4 regions of the Mesobacillus sp. S13 genome follow, and region 1 is predicted to be linked to each of the others. Evidence: predicted binding sites of a transcription regulator. Region 1 holds the regulator's gene; each other region holds the start of a gene.
The links. Region 1 encodes Rex, which represses fermentation and respiration genes when NADH is low (regulators of the CRP and FNR family bind a similar motif). Its sites were predicted from a motif close to TTGTGAAATATTTCACAA; they were not measured.

Region 1 (6,080 bases):
ATAATAATGAATCTCAATTTTTTTTGCAAGCGTGAAGCAAGATTTTTTCTTAAAAAATTATGATTCCCATGCCCTTGTCGAATCGTGGAAAATTCTCTGCTGACGTCCTTAACATTCTATTTGAAACAGGACATGCCTCTTCAAAGGACTGCCCATATCCACTTTAGGATGTTGAAAAGTCTTAACGGGCTTCATGCCGATTTTTTTCATGACATTTATAGAAGGTCTGTTGATCTCAGCTGTGAAACTGACGACCTTGCTAAAGCCCAGTTCATTAAATCCATACTCCAGACAGGCCTTAGCCCCTTCCGTTGCATACCCATTTCCCCATGCCTCTTTCTTGAGCCTCCAGCCAATTTCAATACAAGGGGTAAAATCCGCTTCGAAAGTTGCCCTGTGAAATCCTATAAAACCTATATATTCTTTCGTCTCCTTGACTTCAACAGCATACAGCCCATAGCCGCATTCCTCCAGCTCGGAGATGATGTTTTGATAAAATTGATGCGTTTCTTCTTCTGATAAAGTATTGGCAAAATACTTCATGACCTCCTGGTCCGCATTCATTTTTGCAAAGTGCTCCAGATCTTCTGCTGACCAGTCACGCAGTTTCAGCCTTGACGTTTCCAAATAGATCATATTTCCTCCGACCCTTTTCAAAAAATAATTCACCTTATCCTGTATGTGCTATTCCAAAATGATTAAAACTTGGTTTCACCTTTTTTCTCCTGACCCTACAATTTGAACTTTCCAATCATTTATTAGTAGAATAAAGACAGTGTCTATCCAAACCAAAGCTGTCCTCGTATTTTATTTTACAGGTCGGCTTATTATTACGTAAAATTTCAGGACATATATTATCTGCATTGATAAGGAGTTTTTCTATTGAAAAAGGAATATTGGTACATCATTATCGCCTATATAGTCATGCAGCTTTCAAGCCTGATTGGCATCCCGATTGTCGCCTTCACCGGTGCTGCAATGGGAAAGAGCCTGGAAGAAATGGAAACCCTCTCGATTCCATACTGGCTTGTGATCAGCTTTTCACTGACACTAGTCATCGTGCTTTTGCTTTTGAGGAAAGAACGCAGATCTCATGCGGACTTACGTGATGCGTCCTCTCCAGCAAGCTCAGCCGCCTGGGCTTTCGCAGGTGTATTCCTCGCACTGTTCGCGCAATCAATCGCCGCCAATATCGAAAATATGCTTGGCATCGAAATGGGATCTGAGAATACCCAGGAAATCATTAAGCTGATTGAAATGTTCCCGGTTGTCATTTTGGTCAGTTCGATCATCGGCCCTATATTAGAGGAAATCGTCTTCCGTAAGATCATTTTCGGCAGCCTGCATAAGAAAATGAATTTCTTTTTCGCTGGATTGATCAGCTCTGTTATTTTTGCGCTTGCACATATGGAACCAGAGCATGTGATCTTGTACTCTGCAATGGGGTTCACTTTTGCTTTCCTTTATGTAAAAACAAAGCGGATCATCGTGCCAATCATCGCCCATGTTACAATGAATACAATGGTTGTTCTGCTTCAATCCGTATTTAGGGAAGACATTGAGAGAATGATAAAAGAAGCAGAGAAAATTCAAGGTTTTATTGGGGGATTCTAAGTTATGAAACAATCGCCTTTATTTTCAGGCATTGTCTACATCTTGTTAGGCAGCTTATTCACCTATTTCGCCATCCAGAATGTAAACGATTCAGGATGGGGATTCTTCAGCTACTTGCTAGTGGCTCTTGCCACGTTCGACTTTGGTTCTGGCATCAGGATGATCCTTTTTCATTTCAAATTGAAGAATATAAAGAAAAAGTAGCTCCTTCCTCTGAAGGAGCTACTTTTTATTCTGCCGATTCTGTTGGTTCGGTATCTGTCGGGTAATGCTTTAAGAAATAGATCAATGATTGCAATTCAACTGCCAAATCAATATGATGGATCCTGATCGATGAAGGCACGTTCAGCCTCGCCGGCGTGAAGTTCAGGATTCCTTTGATATTTGCCTGCACCAATCGGTCTGTTATCGGCTGTGCGACAGCAGACGGGACTGTCAGGATTGCCACCTGGATGCCTTCCTCTACGACAACTTTGTCGAGATCATCCATATGGTACACTGCTACGTCACCAATCTTCGTGCCCACTTTGCCTGGATCTACGTCAAAGGCAATCTCGATTTTCGTATTATTGTTCTTTGAAAAATTGTAGTTCAGAAACGCTGTTCCCAGATTACCGACTCCGATCAAGGCAACCTTCGTCAATTCATCCTGATCCAGCGTCTTTCGGAAAAAGGTCAGCAGGTAATTGACATTATAGCCGTACCCCTTTTTACCCAAAGCTCCAAAGTAGGAAAAATCCCTGCGGATTGTCGCTGAATCCACTTTTACCGCTTCACTTAATTCCGCTGATGATACCCTTTGCTTTCCTGAAGAATGCAAGTTCAATAAGAACCGGTAATACAGCGGCAAACGTTTTGCGGTTGCCTGCGGAATCTTCATAGCATCATTCGTCATTCTCCATCCTCCACCCTGTCCGTATTTCTATCTCAACTTTTCTTCTCTCTTGAAATCGCCGTTCTTACCACCGGTTTTTTCGACCAGATAGGTCTTTCCAATTACCATGCCCTTATCAACGGCCTTGCACATATCATAAACAGTCAGCGCACATGCTGAAGCTGCTGTTAACGCTTCCATTTCCACACCTGTATTCCCTTTTGTTTTTACAGCTGCGGAGATATTTAAAACATAGTCATTTCCATTTTGCTCCCAATCGAATGAAAGGTCAATCCCTGTCAGTGGAATCGGGTGGCACATCGGGATGATTTCAGACGTTTTTTTCGCCGCCATGATGCCTGCTACTTGCGCGACAGCCAGTACATCCCCTTTTTTCATTTTATTTTCAGTGATTCTCACATATATATCTTCATTCACGGTTATGCTTGAATGGGCGACTGCCGTACGGACCGTCTCCGGTTTTTCACTGACATCGACCATCTTTGCTCTGCCCTCTTCGTTAAAATGAGTAAATTCTGCCATATGTAAGCTCCTTTCTATCAAATGATACACTATTTTGTCAAACTTGTGTGTGAACTTTGTTTCAGTGTTCACAATACAAAGTGAAATTTCAATACCATATAACCTATAGCAGTTCGCACATATTGCCGTGCCTATATTAATGGGTTACACTATCTCTAAGGCAATAGAGGTGAAAAATAATGATTTTATTACAGGTTAATCAGCTATCAAAATATTTTGCTGCTGATCTTATTTTATCGAATATAAAGTTTGAAATACAGACCAACGACCGTGTTGCGCTTGTTGGAAGGAACGGAGCAGGAAAATCAACCCTGCTGAAAATCATTGCCGGGTATGAATCCCATGATGGCGGAGAAATCATCCGTCCTAAAGGGACGATGATTGGCTATCTCGCCCAGAATACCGGGCTGGAATCCGAGAAAAGCATCTGGGATGAAATGCTGGCCGTTTTTGACCATCTGCACAGGATGGAAAAAGACTTGCGCAGATTGGAAGAAAAGATGTCGGATCCTGACATTCTTTCTAACCAGACAGAATACGACAGGGTTTTAAAAGATTATGACCTGCTGCAGGTCCAGTTCAAGGAAAAAGGCGGCTACCAATATGAAGCCGATATTCGTTCCGTCCTTCACGGCCTTAACTTCCATTCTTTTGATTATTCCACAAAAATATCCACTTTAAGCGGGGGACAAAAAACTAGACTCGCATTGGCGAAACTTTTATTGACCCGTCCGGATATTTTGATTCTCGATGAACCGACGAACCATCTTGATATTGACACGCTATCGTGGCTTGAGCAGTATTTGCAGGGCTACAACGGCGCAATCTTGATTGTATCCCACGACCGGTATTTCCTTGATAAAGTCGTCAACCAGGTTTATGAAATTTCCCGCCATCAGCTGACAAAGTTTCCTGGCAATTACAGCTCGTACTTAAATCAGAAAGCTGCGAATTACGAACGCGACATGAAACTGTATGAGAAGCAGCAGGATGAAATCTCCAAGCTCCAGGATTTTATCCAGAGGAACTTGGCCAGGGCATCCACAACCAAGCGTGCCCAAAGCCGTCGGAAGCAGCTGGAAAAAATCGATCGCATGGACAGGCCCAAGGGAGATGAAAAATCTGCCTCATTCAGCTTTCAAATCGAACGACAAAGCGGCAACGATGTCATGAAGGTTGATGCCCTATCTGTCGGCTATCACAATGACATCGTATCTGAAAATATCTTTTTCAATCTTTCACGTGGAGACAGCACGGCACTGGTTGGACCAAATGGCGTTGGTAAATCAACTTTATTAAAAACCATCGTGGAGAAACTGCCTTCGATTAAAGGGAATATTCAATACGGTTCTAATGTCTCGATTGGCTACTATGATCAGGAACAGGCAGAACTTAGCTCGAACAAAAAGGTTTTGAATGAACTCTGGGATGAATACCCATTGAAATCCGAAAAAGAGATCCGTACCGTCCTGGGGAACTTCCTATTCTCAGGAGACGATGTCCTAAAGATCGTTTCCACGCTTAGCGGTGGCGAAAAAGCACGTTTGGCACTGGCCAAGCTGATGCTGCAGAACTCGAATTTCTTAATTCTGGACGAGCCGACAAACCACCTTGATCTGGACAGCAAAGAAGTTCTTGAAAATGCACTGATCGATTATCCAGGCACCATCCTGTTCGTCTCACATGACCGTTATTTTATCAATAGGATAGCCACAAAAGTACTCGAGCTCGATCGAGGCGGTGCAACGGAATACCTTGGTGATTACGATTACTATGTCGAGAAAAAGCTGGAGCAGGAAGAGCTGCGAGCCATGGCCGAACAGGCTGCCAAAGCATCGGGAAGTGTTGTGGACAACTCCAAGCAGGACAAGACCTCCTACCAGCAGGACAAAGAAGCCAAAAAACTCGAACGCCAGCGCAAACGCCGCATGGAAGAAGTGGAAGCAAAAATTGAACAACTAGAGTTGGAAGTCGCTGAATATGAAGAATTGCTCTGTGACCCTGAAATCTTCCAGGATCACGAAAAAGCTGGAGAAATCAATAGCAAAATTGAAGCCGCCAAAGAGGCACTCGATGAATTGATGGAAGAGTGGACAGAGCTGGCTTAATAAGTGAAATACCGGACATGAATGTGTCCGGTATTTTTTTGTGTTGAAAATAGGTATAGCGCATTTGCTCTATAAAAGAGTTTTCACCAACCAAGACTTTCGCTTTTTAATTAATCTCAAATGACATAAACAGCATTTGTTCGACAATATTCTATAAAAATCGCAAATAATCCACAAAAAAGCCCCGATTTAAAAACCGGGACTTTTTGTTCACATAGTTATTCACATAGTAAAGACTGATTTATAGCTTATCCAGATAGTTTTCCACATTATCCACAAAAACAGCTGATTTTATCCACATTATACACAGATTAACATCTAAAACACTAACATATCCACAGAAGAGTCTGACAACATTTTTTTCTCTTGCGACTTTAGTTGTGGATAGTAATCTCTAGACCTGGATTTCCATTCAAAGTTAAATCAGCTCGCTGGCCTTTTTCATACATAACACTTCCTGCAGCAGCAATCATGGCAGCATTATCTGTGCACAAAGACAATGGAGGAATAACAATTTCCACATCCGAATCTACAAATTCTGTGGATAGTTTTTCTCTCAATCCCTTATTCGCTGCAACTCCTCCAGCAAGAAGAACCTGTTTTACTCCGTACTCCTTAACAGCTCTTTGTGTTTTAGTGACAAGTACATCGATCACACTTTCCTGGAAACTAGCTGCAAGGTCTTCAGGCGCTATTTCCTCGCCTCGCTGCTGGGCATTATGCACAACATTGATAACAGCAGACTTCAAACCGCTGAAACTAAAATCATAAGAGCCTTCTTCGAGCCATGCACGTGGCAAGTCAATCGTTGCCTTTCCTTCATGGGCAAGCCTGTCAATATGTGGACCACCCGGATATGGAAGATGCAATGTCCTTGCTACCTTGTCATACGCTTCCCCTGCAGCATCATCTCTTGTCTCGCCTATTACCTCGAAATGACC
Region 2 (6,080 bases), 360 kb from region 1:
AGGAAGTATCCGGTCATTTCCTGGTGCAGCGCGGAGCAGAAGTTCGTACAGTAAATCGGGAATGTCCCTGCTTTATCTGCCGTGAATTCCACTGTATTTGTCTGTCCAGGCTGAACTTCAATATTCAAATCGTATCCATTGATGGCGAAGCCGTGGGTAATGTCTTGGTCAAAGTCGATATTTGTCAGGTGGATAAAGACTTTATCTCCTTTTTTGACTTCGATTTGGTCTGGTCGTTCCGCTTTTGCGTCAAAAATGAATTTCGAGCGCATCGCAATTCCGTAGACATGGACTTCATTGCCTTTCCGTTCGATGCGGGTTTCTTCCTGGCTGTAAACAGCATCAGGGTCCTTTTCATCCTTTGGATAAACGGTAATCGTTTTGATTTTATCTGCCTTGATCATCTGTGCATAGTGCGGTTCAGGGTTGACCGGTGCAGACTGGATGACTTCCATTTTGTCGCCGCGCAGGTCGATCAGCTGCATGGATTCAGGGTGGGAAGGACCCACGGATAGATAGCTGTCTTTCGCAATTTTGTTCAATGCAATGAGGTATTTTCCATCTGGTGCAACTGTATCCCCCTCAGCTGCGACAGAATGTCCAGGAGAGTACTGTACAGGCACGCGATCCAATGTTTCACCAGTCTTCGGATCCCATTTTACGATTTCAGATGAGATGAACATCGTTGTGTAAGCCATGCCTTGATCATCAAATTGAGTATGAAGCGGTCCGAGCGCGTTTTCTGGGTTCACTTCTTTTTCCATGACAGACTCGTATTTGATGATTGGAATCCCATTCCGTTCCCCGGCGAATTCCTTGTTTTCTATTGCCTTGAATGCTTTTTCAAAAGAGAATACAGTCATGGCCGGAGCCAGCTTACCAGAGGCAATAAAGTGCTTGCCGTCAGGAGTTACATCTACACCATGCGGCGATTTTGCGACTGGAACAAGGTACATGCCGCCTTTATGTTTTTCTGGGAATATCATTTTCTGGCCGGTCACTTCATCATATTGTCCGTCCTTTACCATTTGCTCAAGCTCTTTCCAGTTGAAAAGGACGATAAAGTCCCGGTCTGCCTGTGAAGCATTGATTTCCAGGTTGGTAGTGGCTTCTTCGGTGTTATAAGTGGTCATGACTGCCCAATCCTTGGATACCTTTTTCCCTGCATCTGAGAGGTCATAGGACCAAGGCGGAAGGGCGACCTGGTAGGCAATGTTCAATTTCTCGTTTTTCTCATCGAAAGTGACAGCTGACATGACTCCGCGGTACTTTTCGCTATAGTCGTCAAGCGGTGCATACTCTCTTCCGATTGGCACTGCGAAACGGGTTGGCAGGAACATATATTCAGTGTTTTCAGTAACAAACGCTGCACAGTGAGGGCCGCTTGTATTCGGTACATCAATGATGTCCTTGACAGTGAATGTTTCAAGGTTCATGACGGCTGCGCGGCTGTTGCCGACATCGGTCGCAAACATGTATTTGCCGTCATAATCACCATCTGTTTCTGAAAAAGCCGGGTGGTGAAGATCTCCCCAGGTAAAACCGCCCATCATTTCTTTGGAGTGTTTATCAAAGCCATATCCTGTTGCCGAATCCGGGCTGAATACCGGCACTGTCCTGATATGCCTCATGGATGGCACGCCATAAATAAACATCTGTCCTGAGTGTCCGCCTGATGCAAATAAGTAGTATTCATCCTTTTCACCGAACGGCACGTATACCTTTTCAGCATTCGTCTTGTTTTTGCTGTTGTCCGCGACCGCCTGGCCTGGATTCCCAGGAGAAAAATCAGCGAAGAAAACTGTTGCCGCCAGGAGCCCGGTTGCAAGTCCCGAGGCAATTGGTAACCATTTTTTCATCAACCTTGCACCACCTTAATTATTTTTTAGAAGCTTCTTCTAAAAGTTTGACTACTTCAGAAATCTCTTGTTCTGTTAGTGGATTTCCACCAATAACTCCTGACATGACCGCTGATGTAGGCTCTTTTAAGAACTGATCAATCGGTTTGCCATGCTTTCCTTCAACATTTTCAAATGCCTTTGATAAGTCAGGTCCAGTCGCTCCGCCTGTCAAATTCAAAGAAGATACGGAGTGGCAGCCTAGGCAGCCTTTGGATTGTAAAATGTTTTCGTCTGCAGAAACTGTTTCAGCAGACGACTGATCATCCTTCTTCTCTTCTTTGATGTCATCCGCAGGCTTTGATTCCTCCGGCTTCTTGGAAGCGGTTTCATTAGTGGCTGTTTCATTACTGCCACCAACAACAGCGAATGCAACGTAACCGAGTCCGAGGCCAATCAGGGCACTTATGATAAAACTGATTAAAGCTTTTTGCATGGACTTCATTACCCCCTTATTGAATGATTTCATTAACATCGTACATGGGGATGAGGGGTGAAAAGTGTGATGCAGTTCACATTACAAGAGGGGAATTGTGAAAGGTATTTGAACAGGATGTGTCTAAATTTTGAAGAGCTCAATATTCATGATCAGAAGAAGGGAGCATAAGAAACAAAGAGACGGGTATAGAAAATGGAACGTAAAAAAGGTTTTTATGGGGTATTAGTTGAATTTGTCTATGAATATCTATTTAAAAAACAGTGTGATGCAGGAAGTGATTGTTTGTTTAAACTGAAGAAAAGATTTTTCTTGATTCTGGCTCCATTGCTATTGGTCAGTATCCTTTTCATTTATGATGCAAATTTAGATGTGTATACGACTAAAGAAGGTGGCACCCTGGTTTATAACAATAAAGAATTCCAAACTGGGTATGAGACTCATAATCAGTTTTATTTAAATGGAGAAAGAAATTTTGAGATTGATAAATTGATTGGCAAAACAGATAAAAGCAGGTTTTTTGGATTTAAAGAATCTGTTTGGAGTATTAAGGGTGAATCTGCAAATGAAGTGGTGTTCGTAAAAGGCTTGATGATTGAGGGAGTCTACAAGCGCAAATAAAAAACCACCTTTAAAAGGTGGAGTACATCATGAAAACTTATAGGTCCAGAAGCGTTCATTATTGAGCCATGCAATTGTTTGTGGATCCTTTTCCTTCAGTTTGTCAGCCATTTCCTCGAGCATCAGTTCAGTTTGGGAGCGGTGTGCACGGATCGCATCAAGTTTGATGTCGGCGACAGCGCTGATATTATGCACGATATCTGGTTCCCCGAGCTCTTCTACACAATTGCGCGAGAATGCAACGCAATGAAGTTTCGGCCTGTCTGCTTCAGGAATTTTTTCCACAGCACGCACGACGGCTGCACCTGTCGCCTCGTGGTCCGGGTGGACGGAGTAGCCAGGGTAGAAGGTGATGACGAGTGAAGGATTCAACTCTGTGATCAATGAAGACATGAGGTTGATCAGCTTGTTCTCATCTTCGAACTCAACTGTTTTGTCACGGAATCCAAGCATGCGCAGGTCAGTGATCCCCATCGCGCGAGCAGCGTCCTTCAATTCTTTTTTACGTATTGCCGGGAGGGTTTCCCGGTTAGCGAATGGAGGATTCCCCATATTCCGTCCCATCTGGCCAAGTGTTAAACAGGCATAAGTGACAGGCGTTCCCATGTTGATATGGGATGCGATTGTGCCGGAAACACCGAATGCCTCATCATCGGGATGAGGGAAGATAACAAGTACTTGCCTCTCTTTTTCCATTGTAAAATCTCTCCTTCCAGTGAGGCCTTTCAAAGCCTCTTATTCAAACGGCGTTTCGCTTATCTCAAGGGCGACAGCCAGCTTACCGTTAAAATCATGGCCGGCAAGCAGCAGCCTTCCTTTATCATCAATTTCGAAGTGGGTGATTCCTTCCGCATAAACCCAGCCAAAAGGGATCTTCAATCCTGTACGGAAAGGACCATCCCCAGTAATCTTTGCGCGTTCATAGATTAGCTTCGCATTGCGGATGTACGCGCCAGAGGAGAAGAATGATTCATTATTATGGGATGCGTACGCACCATTTGTCGTTTCTAGATGTATATAGACTTCCTTGTCTTTAAAACGGTCCAGGGCTTCCTGGACTTCTGGTAAAATCACCGGATCCATCTTTGTTCCTCCTTCCAGGGCTTTGAAGTTTTTCAGTTTATATTAGCCGAATGAATGGCCTTCTATGAAAAATGTCCAGTTTCAGCGCCTTATCCCACGAGTCGCTTGTCTAGCTAAGGCTCCTGACTCCCTCGAGACGCTTCAGTCCAATCAATGAAGTCAATGAATGTCTTCACTGTCAGGCCCTCCAGCGCATGTTGGGGTTGACTAGGGCGCTTACACTTATCTTATAAAAATCAATAATATCTATATTACTAAAAAATCCTTCTAAAAGCGAAATGTACGCTCGAAACTTACCTTTGATTTTCGATAATTATCATCAACACTGATTTTACAGGAAGTGTTTAATCAGGAAAGTAAATGGAAATAGTGAGAAAAAAGGAGGGAGCCTATGAATCACGCAAAGGCACTTTTGATAAAAGGCATCATGACATTTGCTGTTCTTCTTCTATTATTGGGGAGTTTTGCCGGGATAGGGGATATCCTCGTCATCACTCTCGTACTTGGGGCGATTTCATATCTCGCCGGTGACTTGTTCATTCTCCCGAAAACAAGCAACCTTACCGCATCTCTATCCGATTTGGCGCTTTCGTTTCTCGTGATTTGGGGACTTGGATTGATGTTGTTCGAACAAACCGATGGCATTGTGTTCGCAGCTCTTTTTGCATCAGTATTAATCGCCTCAGGGGAATGGTTCTTCCATAGTTATATGGCTGATCGCGTTCTTCGTATTAATCGGAAGATATAATAGTTAACGGACATATTTCATAAGGAATTTCTAGAGAAGTGTCCGTTAGAAGAGCTCTATCGGACAGAAACACGGAGAATATCCAGAAAAGTGTCCGTTAGAAGAGCTCTATCGGACAAAACCGTGGAGAATATCCAGAAAAGTGTCCGTTAGAAGTGCTCTATCGGCCAGAAACACGGAGAATATCCGGAAAAGTGTCCGTTAGAAGAGCTCTATCGGACAGAAACACGGAGAATATCCGGAAAAGTGTCCGTTAGAAGAGCTCTATCGGACAAAACCGCGGAGAATCTCTGGAAAAGTGTCCGTTAGAAGGTTCTAGCAGACAAATCATTCATTAACAGTAAAAGAGGCTGTCGGAAGCTCAAAATGATGAGCTTCGAAGACAGCCTCTTTTTGTTTTGCTTTTATTCCCCGCGGTTGCCGCCTGCGTACTTGTTGTAAGCGAGGTGTGCGGTTGGTCCTACGTATTCATTCAATCTGAAGCCGTGCTTGATTGCTTCAGTGATGAATCCTTTCGCGACTTCCAATGCTTCAGGTACTGTTTTGCCTTTTGCCAGCTGTGCAGTGATGGCAGAGGCGAATGTGCAGCCTGCGCCATGTGTGAAGCTTGTTTCAACTTTTTCAGATTCAAACAGGGTGAAGTCTTTTCCATCGTAAAGCAGGTCTACAGCTTTTTCATGGTTCAGCTTGTTTCCGCCTTTGATCATAACGTTCTTCGCGCCTAGATCATGGATCTTCACTGCAGCTTCCTTCATGTCATCGATTGTACGGATTGGCCCAGTTTGTGCCAGCTGCCATGCTTCGAATAGGTTCGGAGTGACAACTGTTGCTCTTGGAAGCAGCAATTCTCTCATGGCATCTGTGTTTTCAGGCATGAGCACTTCGTCTTCTCCTTTACATACCATAACAGGATCGATAACCACCCTGTCCAACTTATGTTCATCGATTTTGCGTGCAGCCAGCTCAATGATTTCAACCGTTCCGAGCATCCCTGTCTTCATTGCATCTATTCCAACGGAAAGGATCGTTTCAAGCTGCTTTTCTACAAGCTCAACTGGCTGTGGGAAAACTTCATGATGCCAGTGATTTTTAGGGTCCATAGTCACAACCGTTGTAAGAGCAGTCATTCCATAAACGCCCAGTTCCTGAAAGGTCTTAAGGTCAGCCTGGATGCCAGCGCCGCCGCTTGTATCGGAACCTGCGATTGTTAACACCTTTTTCAAACTCATCAAAACTACCTCCATTTTAAGAATGGCGAATGCCTTGTCAGGACAAGCCTTCACCTTCATCACTT
Region 3 (6,080 bases), 450 kb from region 1:
GCTGACGAGCGATACCTTCTACTGTACGTGACACGATCAAACCGTTACCAATACCTGCACCAAGTGCTGCTAAACCAATTGCGATTGCTGCTGCTAAAAGACCCATTATAAAGTTCCTCCTTTAATGTATGAAAAAATGTTTTTTTTAGTTTTGTCCATTAAATGAACAGGTATATATTAATGGTCATGGCTCACTTTATGAGAGAGATAAACCATCGTTAACATTGTGAAGATAAATGCCTGGATTGCTCCGACGAAAACGGAGAAACCTTGCCATACAAGCATTGGAACGGCTGCCGCCAAAGTGCTGACAGCGTCAGTTGCAAGTCCGGCTGCAAGTAGACCCAACAGGATCTCACCTGCGTAAATGTTACCGTAAAGACGCAGACCAAGTGTGAGCGTGTTCGCAAACTCTTCAATGATCTTGATCGGGAACATGAACCAAAATGGCTTAAAAAATTCCTTGCCGTATTCGGCAGTACCTTTAAGCTTGACGCCATAATAATGGGAAAGTCCTACTACCATGACTGCGAGAGTCAGTGTAATGACTGGGTCGGCTGTCGGTGATTTCCACCAGAGTTGATTGTCGACAACGACAGAGAACGGCAATCCCAGCATGTTGGCAACAAACACATACATCAGCAATGTGATGCCAAGGACATGGAATCTTCCCCCATCCTTCCAGTCCATCGTGCTGTTGATGATTCCTTTTACGAAATCCATGATCCATTCCATGAAATTCTGGATTCCTGTCGGTTTCATCGCAAGCTTACGAGTGGAAAGTACTGCAATGATGAAGACGATAGCACTAGCTATTGTAATCATCAGCATGTTTGCCAGGTTAAAATAAAGTCCTAAAAATGGAACTAAAGGAGCTTCATGATGCATCAATTATTCACCTCTCTTCCCCGCTATTTACGTGATTGAAAAGACTGGACAAAAAAATCTATCATAATGACAATATAAGCTGTCATTAATCCCAAAATTGTAAACACAAGGTTTATTTGATCCGGGTATTCCATTGCAACGATTACAGCAAGTGCTCCGGTAGCAAGCCTCGACATCGAGCCGAGCGATCGCACCTTCTTCCCCTGTACCACCGAATCCCCGAAGTTGTTCATTTTCCTCGCGAGCAGCCATAAATTAAAAAGGCTCAGGCTTGTACCAAAGATCAACCCCGCAAAAACAGATTGATAGCTTGTAAAGCCGTACCCGAGTACGTATAAAGACAACAAGGTGAATATGTATTTGCGCTGGCGAATAAACAAGTCCTGGATTTCCATAGATGGCTAGTCTCCCGAAAAGAAGTGTTGGATGAGGCGGAGCATGGCATAAACACCTGCCGCCAATCCGATCAGCAATCCGAATATTAAGAAAAGTGGCTCTGTACCAATGGTACGGTCAAGCCATCTCCCGGAGAAAATGCCAATTAAAATGGAGCCTACCAATTGAGATAGTATAGCGGACATGAGTGCCATCGCTTGTAAAGGGTGGCGGTTGTTTCGGCGCATAAAAAACGCATCCTCGCATATGAGAATGGGAGCTTCAGGGGGTGAAAAATCATTTTTCGAAAAAACAATATTTTCACAAAAAAAGCTTGCATATCAACATTGAAAACCTTATCATTTTATGCCCTTTGTAAGCATACAATAGCCAAAAGTCAATGTCAATCCATTGGGGTGAAAAAATTCACAAAGTTTTCACTGTGAATATATACCATTAACCCTATCTAAGTATTATATTATAAAAACTAATTTTCGATTGCATTTCAGCTCAACTTTTCCAAATGATAGCATGAATTAAATCGAAAATAATAAAGAGCCGGAAAGGGGGTCACTTTCTCCGGCCCTAGCATTTTTACATAAAGCAATGTTTAAATCGTTCTCTCCGCCCTTTGCATTTTTACATCATGCACTGGTTCAATCATGTTCTTCGGCCCTTACACTTTTACTGATAAAAATCATTGTATCGATCGTGCTCTCCCTGCCCTGCTTTCGGGCAAATACTTTCGCAAGGTACATCCCTTCCTCCGGCAATTTTTCCATAGGTATTTCTTTTCCGACCATTCCTTTTTCCAGCTTCCTCCCCCAATCAAGGAATCCGATGAAACGGTATTGATCTGGATCAAAAAGTGCGATGCCGAATTCCTCTGCTCCACCAGGCAAATAGACTTCATACCTGTAGGCTTCGCCATTATCAGCTGGCGCGAAGTCGAAGCCCATCACACGAGGGTAATCCGGTTCTTCTACAACATAAAGGTATGGAATCCTGATCTTATTTTTCCCATCATCTATAGAAAGGCTGCCGTCATGGATTTTATCCCTTAGCAAAGAAGGGCTGGCTATCATTGCAAGCTCCACGTCTTTCGCTTCGTTCGGTCTCAGTGTAAAACTCATCGGAAGCTCCCAATCTATTCCCTGTTCTTTTTTTGGAATGGAAAATGAATAGGTCCTAGCAGTAGAGCCTGTATTTCTAACAGTCAGTTTCGCACTGTGCTCATGCATGCTGTCGGCAAGCTGGAATTTACCGAATTGAAGGGAACCAGGACTGACAAGGGTTTCGGTATTGATCGCTGCCTCTAACTGGATCCTTCCCGCTCCTTGCTCGAATGTACGATACCTTTTGCCCGTTCGATCTGTAATATCCTTGGCCGTATTCATGATTGCCGACTTGATCTCAGCTGGTGACCATTCTGGATGGGCCTGCTTGATCAGGGCTGCTGCACCTGCAACATGGGGCGCGGCCATGCTTGTTCCTTGAAGCGGGAGGTAGCCTCCTGGTATTGTACTGTTGATCGCCACGCCAGGCGCAACGATATCCGGCTTGATTTCCCATGTGACTGTCACCGGCCCGCGGGAGCTGAAGTCAGCAAGTATATCTTTTTCTTCTATTAAATGAATGCGGATCAGCGTCGAGTTATTATCGAATTGTTTTTTCAGTGCCAATCCTGCTTCTTTGCTGATTGCAGCCACTGGGATCGGCAGGCTTTCCTCCAGATTCCCGAAGAATGTTCCCTTAGTGTTGTTATAGATGATTACCCCGATTGCGCCAGCTTCATAGGCGTTTTTCGCTTTTTCGGTAAAAGTAAGCTTTCCCCGTTCTACTAAAACAAGCTTGTCCCTTACATCATTCATTTCTTCCTTCGTGCCCAGGCCTGCAAATACAAGGTTTTCACTTTGGGTAATATTCCAATTGTCCGAACCCTGTAAAAGTTCAAGCCTGATTTTATCCGATATCCCTGTTGCGTTAAGATATGGCACCTGCATAGGAGGAGTTGACGCACCAACCGAGATTGCTTTGGAAGCGGTGCCTGGCGATCCTACTGTCCAACGATTAGGCCCAGAGTTCCCAGAGGAAGTGACCGCCACGATTCCTTCGTCCACCGCCTTGTTAAGCGCGAGGCTGATGGGCAAGTCAGGACCATTGACGTCATTTCCGAGTGATAGATTCAGGATGTCGACCTTATCCTTTATCGCTTCATCAATAGCAGCAATCACCTGCTCTGTCGTACCACTTCCTCCTGGCCCAAGCGCGCGGTAAGCAACCAGTTTCGCATCTGGGGCAATCCCTCTCATCCTGCCGTTTGCCGCGATGACGCCAGCCACATGCGTGCCGTGCAGGGTGCTCCGGAAGCCGGCTCCCTTCGTTTCCATCGGGTCATCATCGCCATCCACCAAGTCATGCCCTCCGGCAAAACTCCTCCGCAAGTCAGGATGATCATAATCTATTCCCGTATCGATTACCCCGATTGTTACACCCTTTCCTGTCAGGCGATTGCCATTTTCATCAAGAATTCCATGGACCGCATCCGTTCCAATCAGTTCAAAATTATCGATAAAACTATCGCTTGGTTTGTAGCGGTTGGGAAGATGGGCGGAGCTTTCCACCTTGTATGTATTCACTTCGGATAAAAATTGAATGTCATTTGATTTTTTTAACTTCTCCAGCTCAGACACCGGCCCTTTAATTGAGAATCCATTAATCGCATGTGTAAAGATGCGGCGAAGCTTAGTGTTCTTGAGTGGTTTTAGCTGATTGTTGATTTCGTGTTCATTGAGTTGTTGCTTCGTTAATACAATTGCGATTTTTTCCGTTTGGGGATCTTCTTGAGGAATCGGCGGAAGCTGCAGCTTTTGAGGCTCGAAAGCAGCGAGAATCAGCAATATTGGAAAAATAATCATTAGAGAACGCTTGATCAAGACGGAATCCCCCTTTTTCCGTTTAGGGTTGCAATCGGGGGCTTCTTATATACTTCCAAAAATAGGGTGATGGTGCAATTCCTTAGGTTTATCGTGCAATTATGGTGGCTTTTCGCGCAATTAATTGAGGTGAGAGTGCAATTATTACTGATGTCTGTGCAATTATGATTGATATCCGTGCAATTATTATTTTTAAACGGCTAGTCCTCTTTCATTGTTGATTTTCGAGTGCGTATGAGATCTCATAAGCGGAGAATTTCCGGCTACTGTATACGGGGGAAGCTTTGGAAGCAGAAATAAGCGGAGGTATTACGGTTAACTACTAAAAAAAAGACAAAATTAGTTGATTTTGATTAGCTAACCGGAAAAACTACCCTTATTTTTAAAGAAATAATGCTCGTGTTCAATTTAAGCGGAATTTCTCCTTTTATTTTACAAATCTAAAATCAACATTTAGTTACAACTGAACTTATTTAGTTAAGAATCTATCAAGTAGCATAAAGCCACAATACACCTAAAAAACACCCCTTTTTTTAAAAAAGAGGTGTCTAATCGGTGCTTATTTATATTGTTCAGGACGATTTTCAGTGCGTTTGAAGTAATAACGGATGGCTTCACAAATGCGTTCAGATGCGCGGCCATCTCCATACGGATTTGAGGCTTTGGCCATTTTTTCATATGCTTCCTGGTCTGTCAGCAATTCTGTTGCCATTTCGTAAATTGGCTGCTCTTCGTTCCCAGCGAGCTTCAGTGTTCCTGCTTCTATGCCTTCCGGACGCTCGGTTGTGTCGCGAAGAACGAGTACAGGCACACCTAAAGATGGTGCTTCTTCCTGCACGCCGCCTGAGTCAGTCAGAATCAGGTGGGCACGGGATGCGAAGTTATGAAAATCAATAACATCAAGAGGCTCGATCAGATGAATGCGAGGATCATTGCCCAGCACTTCATCTGCCAGTTCACGGACAACAGGATTCAAGTGAACAGGGTAAACAACTTGTACATCTTGCTGCTCATCGACGATTCTTTTGATGGCACGGAACATATTGCGCATTGGCTCACCGAGGTTTTCCCGGCGGTGTGCCGTCATCAGGATCAAGCGGTCATCGCCCAGCTTATCGAGAACCTCATGCTGATAGGTTTCTTTTACCGTCGTCTTCAATGCATCAATAGCCGTGTTACCGGTTACGAAGATATTCTCATCAGCCTTGTTTTCCCGCAGCAAATTAGCCGCTGATTTAGAAGTTGGCGCAAAATGAAGATCTGCCATTACTCCTGTCAGCTGACGGTTCATTTCCTCAGGAAACGGAGAATATTTATTCCACGTTCTCAATCCTGCCTCGACATGACCGACGACAATCTGATTGTAATAAGCCGCAAGACTGGCCACAAACGTAGTTGTCGTATCCCCATGCACAAGGACGATATCCGGCTTGACTTCCTTCATTACTTTATCCAGGCCTTCCAACCCTCTTGTTGTTACATCAATCAAAGTTTGGCGATCCTTCATGATGTTTAGGTCGTGATCTGGCTTGATGTTGAAAATATTCAAAACCTGATCCAGCATTTGGCGGTGCTGGGCGGTTACCGTAACAATTGATTCAAAGTGTTCAGGGTGTTTCTGTAATTCGAGGACAAGCGGTGCCATTTTAATGGCTTCCGGGCGTGTCCCAAAGATGGTCATTACTTTAATAGGCTTGTTCATCGCAAACACTCCTTATTTAGTCCCGAATAAACGATCTCCTGCGTCTCCTAGTCCAGGTACGATGTATCCGTGGTCGTTCAGCTTTTCATCGAGTGCAGCGATGTAGATATCTACATCAGGGTGAGCTTCTTTTACCGTTTCTACCCCTTCAGGAGCTGCAATCAAACACATGAATTTGA
Region 4 (6,080 bases), 2.2 Mb from region 1:
GGGCCTGCAAATTTCACAGATCCGATCTCTTGATCGGTTCTTCTTCATTATTTGTCTGATTGCCAGTACTTGAAGTATAGCCTACTCGATAGACAAAGTCCTTCTTTCGCTTTAATGCATCCGGCATTTTGTATTGATCCCGATTTCCCTGGAACTCACCTTTATTAGACACTTGGATCCCTCACTTCCTGCTTACTGATAACCCCTGTTGTTCAATTCATCTTCAGCACCGGACGAGCGCTCAATTTTCCCGCCGATTTGCCCTTCTACATAGCTGTCGCTAGCCTGCTCATGTGTCATAGCAAGCCCATTCGAAAGTTCGTCATTTTTTTGATAATCCGATGTATCATACATACGGCCTGCAAGTTCGTTATTTTTACCCTTATTCTCTCTCATTAAAAAGACCCTCCTTTCGTACTTCAGTTATTTTTTGAAATAAACACTTAAACCATACTTAAGTTTTATATACTATTGAAAGAAATAACAAAACCTGCCCTTCCATATTGGAGGACAGGCTTTTGGTAATACTTTATGAAAAAGGCTCTGTTAAACTAGGCTGTTGATTTTCGTTCCAGGCGCTTCGCTTTCCGCGGGGAAGAATAATGTAAAATCCCAAAGTCCGGATTTTTCATAAACCAATTCTTCCTTGCAGTCGGCAAGCCTCCTCGGCGCTTTATGCGCCTGCGGGGTTTCCCCATGACTTGCTAATCCCGCAGGACATTGATTGTGCTCCATCGAACCTGCCCACGCACGATGGAAATGCGTTAGCATTTTCGGAGGAGTCTACGCGCCTTCCACTTCAATCAACAGGGCTATAAAACAACATTGCTTCAATAGAGCCATGAAAAAAGTTGACTGAAAGATCTTAGTTTGTCGCAATCTGTTTTGAATGACTTCTTTTTTCATCCTTTATTAACCATACTGTCAGCAAAACTCCCATTAAGGTCAGTGAAGCAAAAAATAGGTAAACTCCATAAATGCTGAATTCCTCAAAAACGATGCCGCCGAAGAACGTGAAAAACCAATTTCCCAGACCGTTACCGATTGCAGAATATATCGTCACTGCTGTAGCCGTAATATGCAGTGGAGTAATATCACGGATATACTGCAAACCTGCAGGAATGAACAACCCAAGTGAAAATCCCTGTATGACAGCTGATGCATAGACAAGGGAAAGTGATGGCTCTGTGAAATAAAAAATCCACCTTACTAATGAAACAATCGCTGCAATCAAGGCGACCTGCAGCAGCCCTATTCTACGAATCCAGCTTCCAGCAACCCTCATGAAGGGAATCTCCGATAACACCGCAATAAGAAAGGCAATCCCAATCCCTGTATAAGTACCTCCCCTGTCTTCCACAAACAGGCTGAAGTAAAAGTTATTGGCTAAATTCGGGCCAAAAATCATGAATGTTACTCCTAGAAAAATAAGAAACTTCTTCATCTGTATTAATTCCTTCATGCCTGCGAATAATCCTGTTGGCCGGCCTGTAGGTTCCTTTGGCATTTTCATTGAAATGGCTGCCGATATCAATAAGGTCAGGAAGAAAGCATAGAAAATTACTTGAGGGTTCCACTCGGACAATCGGCCCATCGCAAAAACCGCCAATCCAAAACCAAGTGAACCAAACAATCGGACATTTCCATAATTGACTCCCGTTTTACTTGTGTACTTCAGGGAAATACTATCTGATAAGGGAATGATAGCACTTTGGAAAATCGCCAGAGTCGTTGCGATAATCATGAACGAAACAAAGCCATCGAAGAAAATATAACCCAGAGCGGCAACCCCTGTTACCAAGGTCGTTAAAGTAAGCAGCGCATTATGTGAATTTTTCATGTCTGCGAGCATTCCCCAAAAAGGCTGGAAGAAAATCATAATTACCGGACCAATCGACAGGATCAAGCCGATCTGATATCCATTCAAGTTTTCAACTTCACTTAGGTAGACACTTAATAAAGGAAATAAGCTGCCTATTCCAAAGAATACAAAGAGATAAAATCCTTGCAAAGTAAAGATATTGTGCTTAACGTGCTTGTCCATTTAAATCCTCCGTACACGAGTTATAGAGTTATATCTTACCACTATTTTACTATAAGAATAGATCATTTCGTTTTATGCAATATAAAGAATAAATAAAGCGTTTTCATTTTATCGTACTCATGTTAAAATAATGTTGCTAAGTGATCAGACGTCTGCTCACTATATCATTCATTAACCATCTTGCCATAAGAGGCGGTGAAAACATGAAAGAAATCATTTTAAGCTTAGTTGCCGGTTTAATCGTAGGGATTCTTTTTAAATTCCTGAAGCTACCTCTTCCAGCACCTCCAGTTCTAGCAGGAGTTCTCGGAATCGTGGGAGTTTATTTAGGTGGGGTTGTTGGAGAATGGATTTTAAATTCCTTTAAAGGTTGATAGGACCGCTTATGTAAATGGCTCTATAATCTCATTTAGGCATTTTTTACATACAATAACAGCCTGACTGGAGAGCAATTCACATATCAGATGCATCTGCATGAGTAGGTAAGTTTTGATTACATAAAAAAATCCACGGAAATCCGCGGATTTTTTTGTTCCATACTTTTTTATGCATTTTGACCATACACTGATTGAGCTGCTGTTTGATTCTCCTCGTTTGCAACCCCTTTTGCATTCAGGTATACATAAAGAGTACCGACAAAGAATCCACCACCTATTATATTTCCCAGTGTTACAGGCACCAGATTATACACGCTGCCGGCCAAGCTGATCGTTTCAGGATGCGGCACGAAAAGTGCGACCGAAAAGAGTACCATGTTTGCCACACTGTGCTCGAAGCCTGAGACCACAAATGCAAACACCAAAAGCATTGTGACTCCTATTTTTGCTCCATCTCCTTTTATACTGAATGGGACCCATACAGCAAGACAAACCAGCCAATTGCACAGTATGGCACGAAAGAATAGTTGATATGCCGGTGTGTTCATTTTCATACTCACGGTTTCCATCATATATTGAGATTTTTCCGGGGATATAAAGAGTCCTGATAGCATGATAAGAATTCCAAAGAATAATGCTCCTAATAAATTTCCTGAATAACATGCAATCCAGTTTTCAATGGTATCCTTCCAAGTCGTTTCCTTCTTCAAAGAACTGATCGTCAACATCATCGTATTGCTTGTGAACAATTCTCCCCCGCCATACAAAATCAAAACCAGTGCCAATCCGAAAAAAATCGAACTTGCGATAGGTGTTGCAGCTGAGTGAGCATCAGAAAAATATTCACCCAACCTGTAAGAGACTATAATGCCAAAGCCGATATATACACCAGCTAGCGCCGCACGCAAGAGGTACTTACTCTTTGATTCCAGGAGATATTTTTTCTTTTTTAACGCAGTGGTGATGGCTATTTCCATTGGCTTTTCGCTCATTGTTAAGACTCCTCTGTTTGTGAATAAAGTCACAATATTTACTGTTAGATTAATCTTAAACCTCAACAATGAGTTTGTTAATAGATAACCCCATGAACTGTTTATGTCCATTTTCGAAGCGTTTACATTCGCTTTATTAAGCGTTTTTTTAAAAGACTTGCATATCCCTAGATAATCCATAGGGGAAATCCCTCAAGAGATCACTTTGAATTTCGAGTAAGAGAGGGATCACCACAACCAACCAAAGGATTGACTAATTGTATACCCAGAAACGGGATTAAAACAAAAGGAGGCGACTTTGAAGTTAAATTTATCCAACCTTTTGAGTCAGCCCCTCCATGCACAACTAAAACTTGAACTAGATTCTATCGATTCTATCAAGTATCTTCTCGTATGATACTTTCTTCAACATGTTTTTTCTCCATCCTATTCAACAGCTTTCGATGTTCTTTGGACTCAAAGATAATACTGAAATCATAGTCCTCTGGATAGAGCTCTGAAGCAGGCAGATTCAGTTTAAGCCGTTTATAATTCACTTCGATCTTGCGCTCCCGGGTCTGGACTACATAATTCCCCTTACTGTCCGGGCCCTTGAAAATCACTCCCAATTCCCCTGTACTCAACACATGCACACTATCACCCATCTCAAACACTTTGACTGGCTTCTTCGAGACTTTGGATGACTTCTGTCTTTTGTGCCTGTTTGCTGTGATTTGTTGTTCTCTTTCTTTCAATGCAGCAGGGTCATCCTCAAATAAAGATGTGTAATCTTGCTCCGTTTTATAGGTTATATGATGGGCCCGTTCCAGCAATTTTGGATGTATGCCTAATTTCAGCGCAATCGCGAATGCCTGGCTTTCCCCGCCTTTCCCGATGCGCAGGCGGTACGTAGGCTTAAGTGTTTCCAAATTAAATTCCATTGAACCATTCATGAAATCCTCATGATGATCCGCGAAGTCTTTAATCTCGCTGTAATGAGTTGTGGCAAAAATAGTTGCCCCTTTATTGTTCAAGTTCTCAAGGATGGCTGTTGCGAGACCCATTCCTTCTCCTGGGTCGGTCCCTGAGCCCAGTTCATCAAGAAGGACAAGCGTCTTGTCATTGGCTTCCTTCAGGATTTCAATTATATTGATAACCCTTGAACTAAAAGTGCTCAGGTTTTGCTCAATGCTTTGACCGTCTCCAATATCGACCAGCACTTTATGAAAAATTCCCGCCGCACTCTCCTCCCCTACAGGCAAAAGCAATCCGCTTTGCGCCATTAATATCAGTAGTCCTGCCGTCTTAATTGATACGGTTTTACCACCTGTATTTGGTCCGGTTATGACAAGCGCATGATAGTCTGTTCCAATCTCAATATTTAATGGAACCGCTTTTTCTCCAAGAAGCGGATGGCGTGCTTCATTAAATACAATGACTGAGTCGTCATGGATATCAACTTTTTTCGCATCAATAGACCTGCAATATTTCGCTTTTGCAAACAGGCAATCATAATGAACCATTGTCTCTATGGCCATCCGGATTTCCTTCTCTTTTCCCTCTGCCAGACCAGTCAAGTGGAAGAGGACTTTTTCCAGTTCTGCCTGTTCTTCTAAAAAGAGCCACTCCATCTGATCCTGGAAATAGCCAATTTCCTCAGGCTCTACAAAAAGCGTGGAACCTGAGGCTGAAGTGTCAAGAACCGAACCTTTTACCTTCCCTCGATATTCCTTTTTCACAGGAACGACATACCTGCCGTTTCTTTGGCTGATGACAGCTTCTTGAAGGTATGGTTTTATTTTTGAGGATTTCAACAGCTGGTTTAGCTTCTCTTTCAAACGTTCTTCCTGGATGCCAATTTGTTTTCGAACTTTCAATAGTTCCTTTGAAGCGTAATCATCAATTCGGCCGTTCCTGATACACCTTTGTATCTCTGCAGCCAGTTCTGGAAGCTCCTCAATCCCAAAGACATAAGCAGATACTCTCGGAGCAGCAAACTCCTTATCCTTCATGAAACGGCGGATCTTATTGCAGGTTTCCAGGAAGGACAGCAGCAGCACCAGTTGTTCTGTCCGAAGCGGGACTCCTTTATTGAATCCTTTAAGAATCGTTTCCATCCCATCAAGACCATGGATTGGGACACTGGAACTAATATTCAGGATTTCAATTGCTTCATAAACTTCCTCTTGCCATGATTCAATCTGCTTCTGATTCGTCGACGGCTGTATTTCCCGTGTTTTCACACGGCCTGATTCTGTCAATGCAAAGCCAGCTATCTCTTCCTTGATTTTATCGTAACCAAGAACCGTATAAGTTTGTTCGTTCAATTTTTTTACCCCCTTAGAATATACGCTCTGTTAATTTCAGCTGTTGATTTTCGTTCCAGGCGCTTCGCTTTCCGCGGGCAGTCGGGAAGCCTCCTCGGCGCTTTAGGCGCCTGCGGGGTCTCCCCATGACTCGCTGATCCCGCAGGACATTGATTGGGCATCTTCGAACTGGCCCACGCACGAAGGAAATGCGGTAGCATTTTCGAGGAGTCTTCGCGCCTTCCACTACAATCAACAGGAGTTAAAAACAATATTATGCTTTAACAGAGCCAAAATATAAAAAAGCCGCTACGGAACAAGTCCACAGCGGCTTAAAGAATGCCTCGCAGTCAAAGCTGCAGGCAAACCTCTCCAAAAGAAA

Region 2: LGO15_RS23580 (cytochrome C) is a predicted target of Rex. The motif match lies at 2,399-2,416, and genes of this name have one in related genera.
Region 3: LGO15_RS23180 (AtpZ/AtpI family protein) is a predicted target of Rex. The motif match lies at 1,678-1,695, and genes of this name have one in related genera.
Region 4: LGO15_RS14540 (formate/nitrite transporter family protein) is a predicted target of Rex. The motif match lies at 3,431-3,448, and genes of this name have one in related genera.

The regions. Positions count from the first base shown of each region.
Region 1 covers NZ_CP084622.1:246,329-252,408, reverse strand. Annotated here, with positions in the region: gene LGO15_RS01430 (GNAT family N-acetyltransferase) at 109-636, opposite strand; gene LGO15_RS01425 (CPBP family intramembrane glutamic endopeptidase) at 883-1,614, shown strand; gene LGO15_RS01420 (YdiK family protein) at 1,618-1,818, shown strand; gene LGO15_RS01415 (redox-sensing transcriptional repressor Rex) at 1,844-2,509, opposite strand; gene moaC (cyclic pyranopterin monophosphate synthase MoaC) at 2,537-3,031, opposite strand; gene LGO15_RS01405 (ABC-F family ATP-binding cassette domain-containing protein) at 3,211-5,139, shown strand; gene tsaD (tRNA (adenosine(37)-N6)-threonylcarbamoyltransferase complex transferase subunit TsaD) at 5,514-6,080, opposite strand, start outside.
Region 2 covers NZ_CP084622.1:4,687,491-4,693,570, reverse strand. Annotated here, with positions in the region: gene nosZ (Sec-dependent nitrous-oxide reductase) at 1-1,859, opposite strand, end outside; gene LGO15_RS23580 (cytochrome C) at 1,879-2,334, opposite strand; gene LGO15_RS23575 (hypothetical protein) at 2,530-2,955, shown strand; gene bshB2 (bacillithiol biosynthesis deacetylase BshB2) at 2,983-3,651, opposite strand; gene LGO15_RS23565 (YojF family protein) at 3,691-4,038, opposite strand; gene LGO15_RS23560 (DUF2512 family protein) at 4,430-4,786, shown strand; gene pdxK (pyridoxine/pyridoxal/pyridoxamine kinase) at 5,191-6,015, opposite strand.
Region 3 covers NZ_CP084622.1:4,606,786-4,612,865, forward strand. Annotated here, with positions in the region: gene atpE (F0F1 ATP synthase subunit C) at 1-106, opposite strand, end outside; gene atpB (F0F1 ATP synthase subunit A) at 178-888, opposite strand; gene LGO15_RS23175 (ATP synthase subunit I) at 912-1,283, opposite strand; gene LGO15_RS23180 (AtpZ/AtpI family protein) at 1,290-1,511, opposite strand; gene LGO15_RS23185 (S8 family serine peptidase) at 1,920-4,181, opposite strand; gene wecB (non-hydrolyzing UDP-N-acetylglucosamine 2-epimerase) at 4,759-5,901, opposite strand; gene upp (uracil phosphoribosyltransferase) at 5,914-6,080, opposite strand, start outside.
Region 4 covers NZ_CP084622.1:2,844,326-2,850,405, forward strand. Annotated here, with positions in the region: gene LGO15_RS14515 (hypothetical protein) at 14-172, opposite strand; gene LGO15_RS14520 (YozQ family protein) at 193-396, opposite strand; gene LGO15_RS14525 (hypothetical protein) at 547-735, opposite strand; gene LGO15_RS14530 (MFS transporter) at 866-2,044, opposite strand; gene LGO15_RS14535 (XapX domain-containing protein) at 2,248-2,418, shown strand; gene LGO15_RS14540 (formate/nitrite transporter family protein) at 2,589-3,413, opposite strand; gene LGO15_RS14545 (endonuclease MutS2) at 3,791-5,719, opposite strand.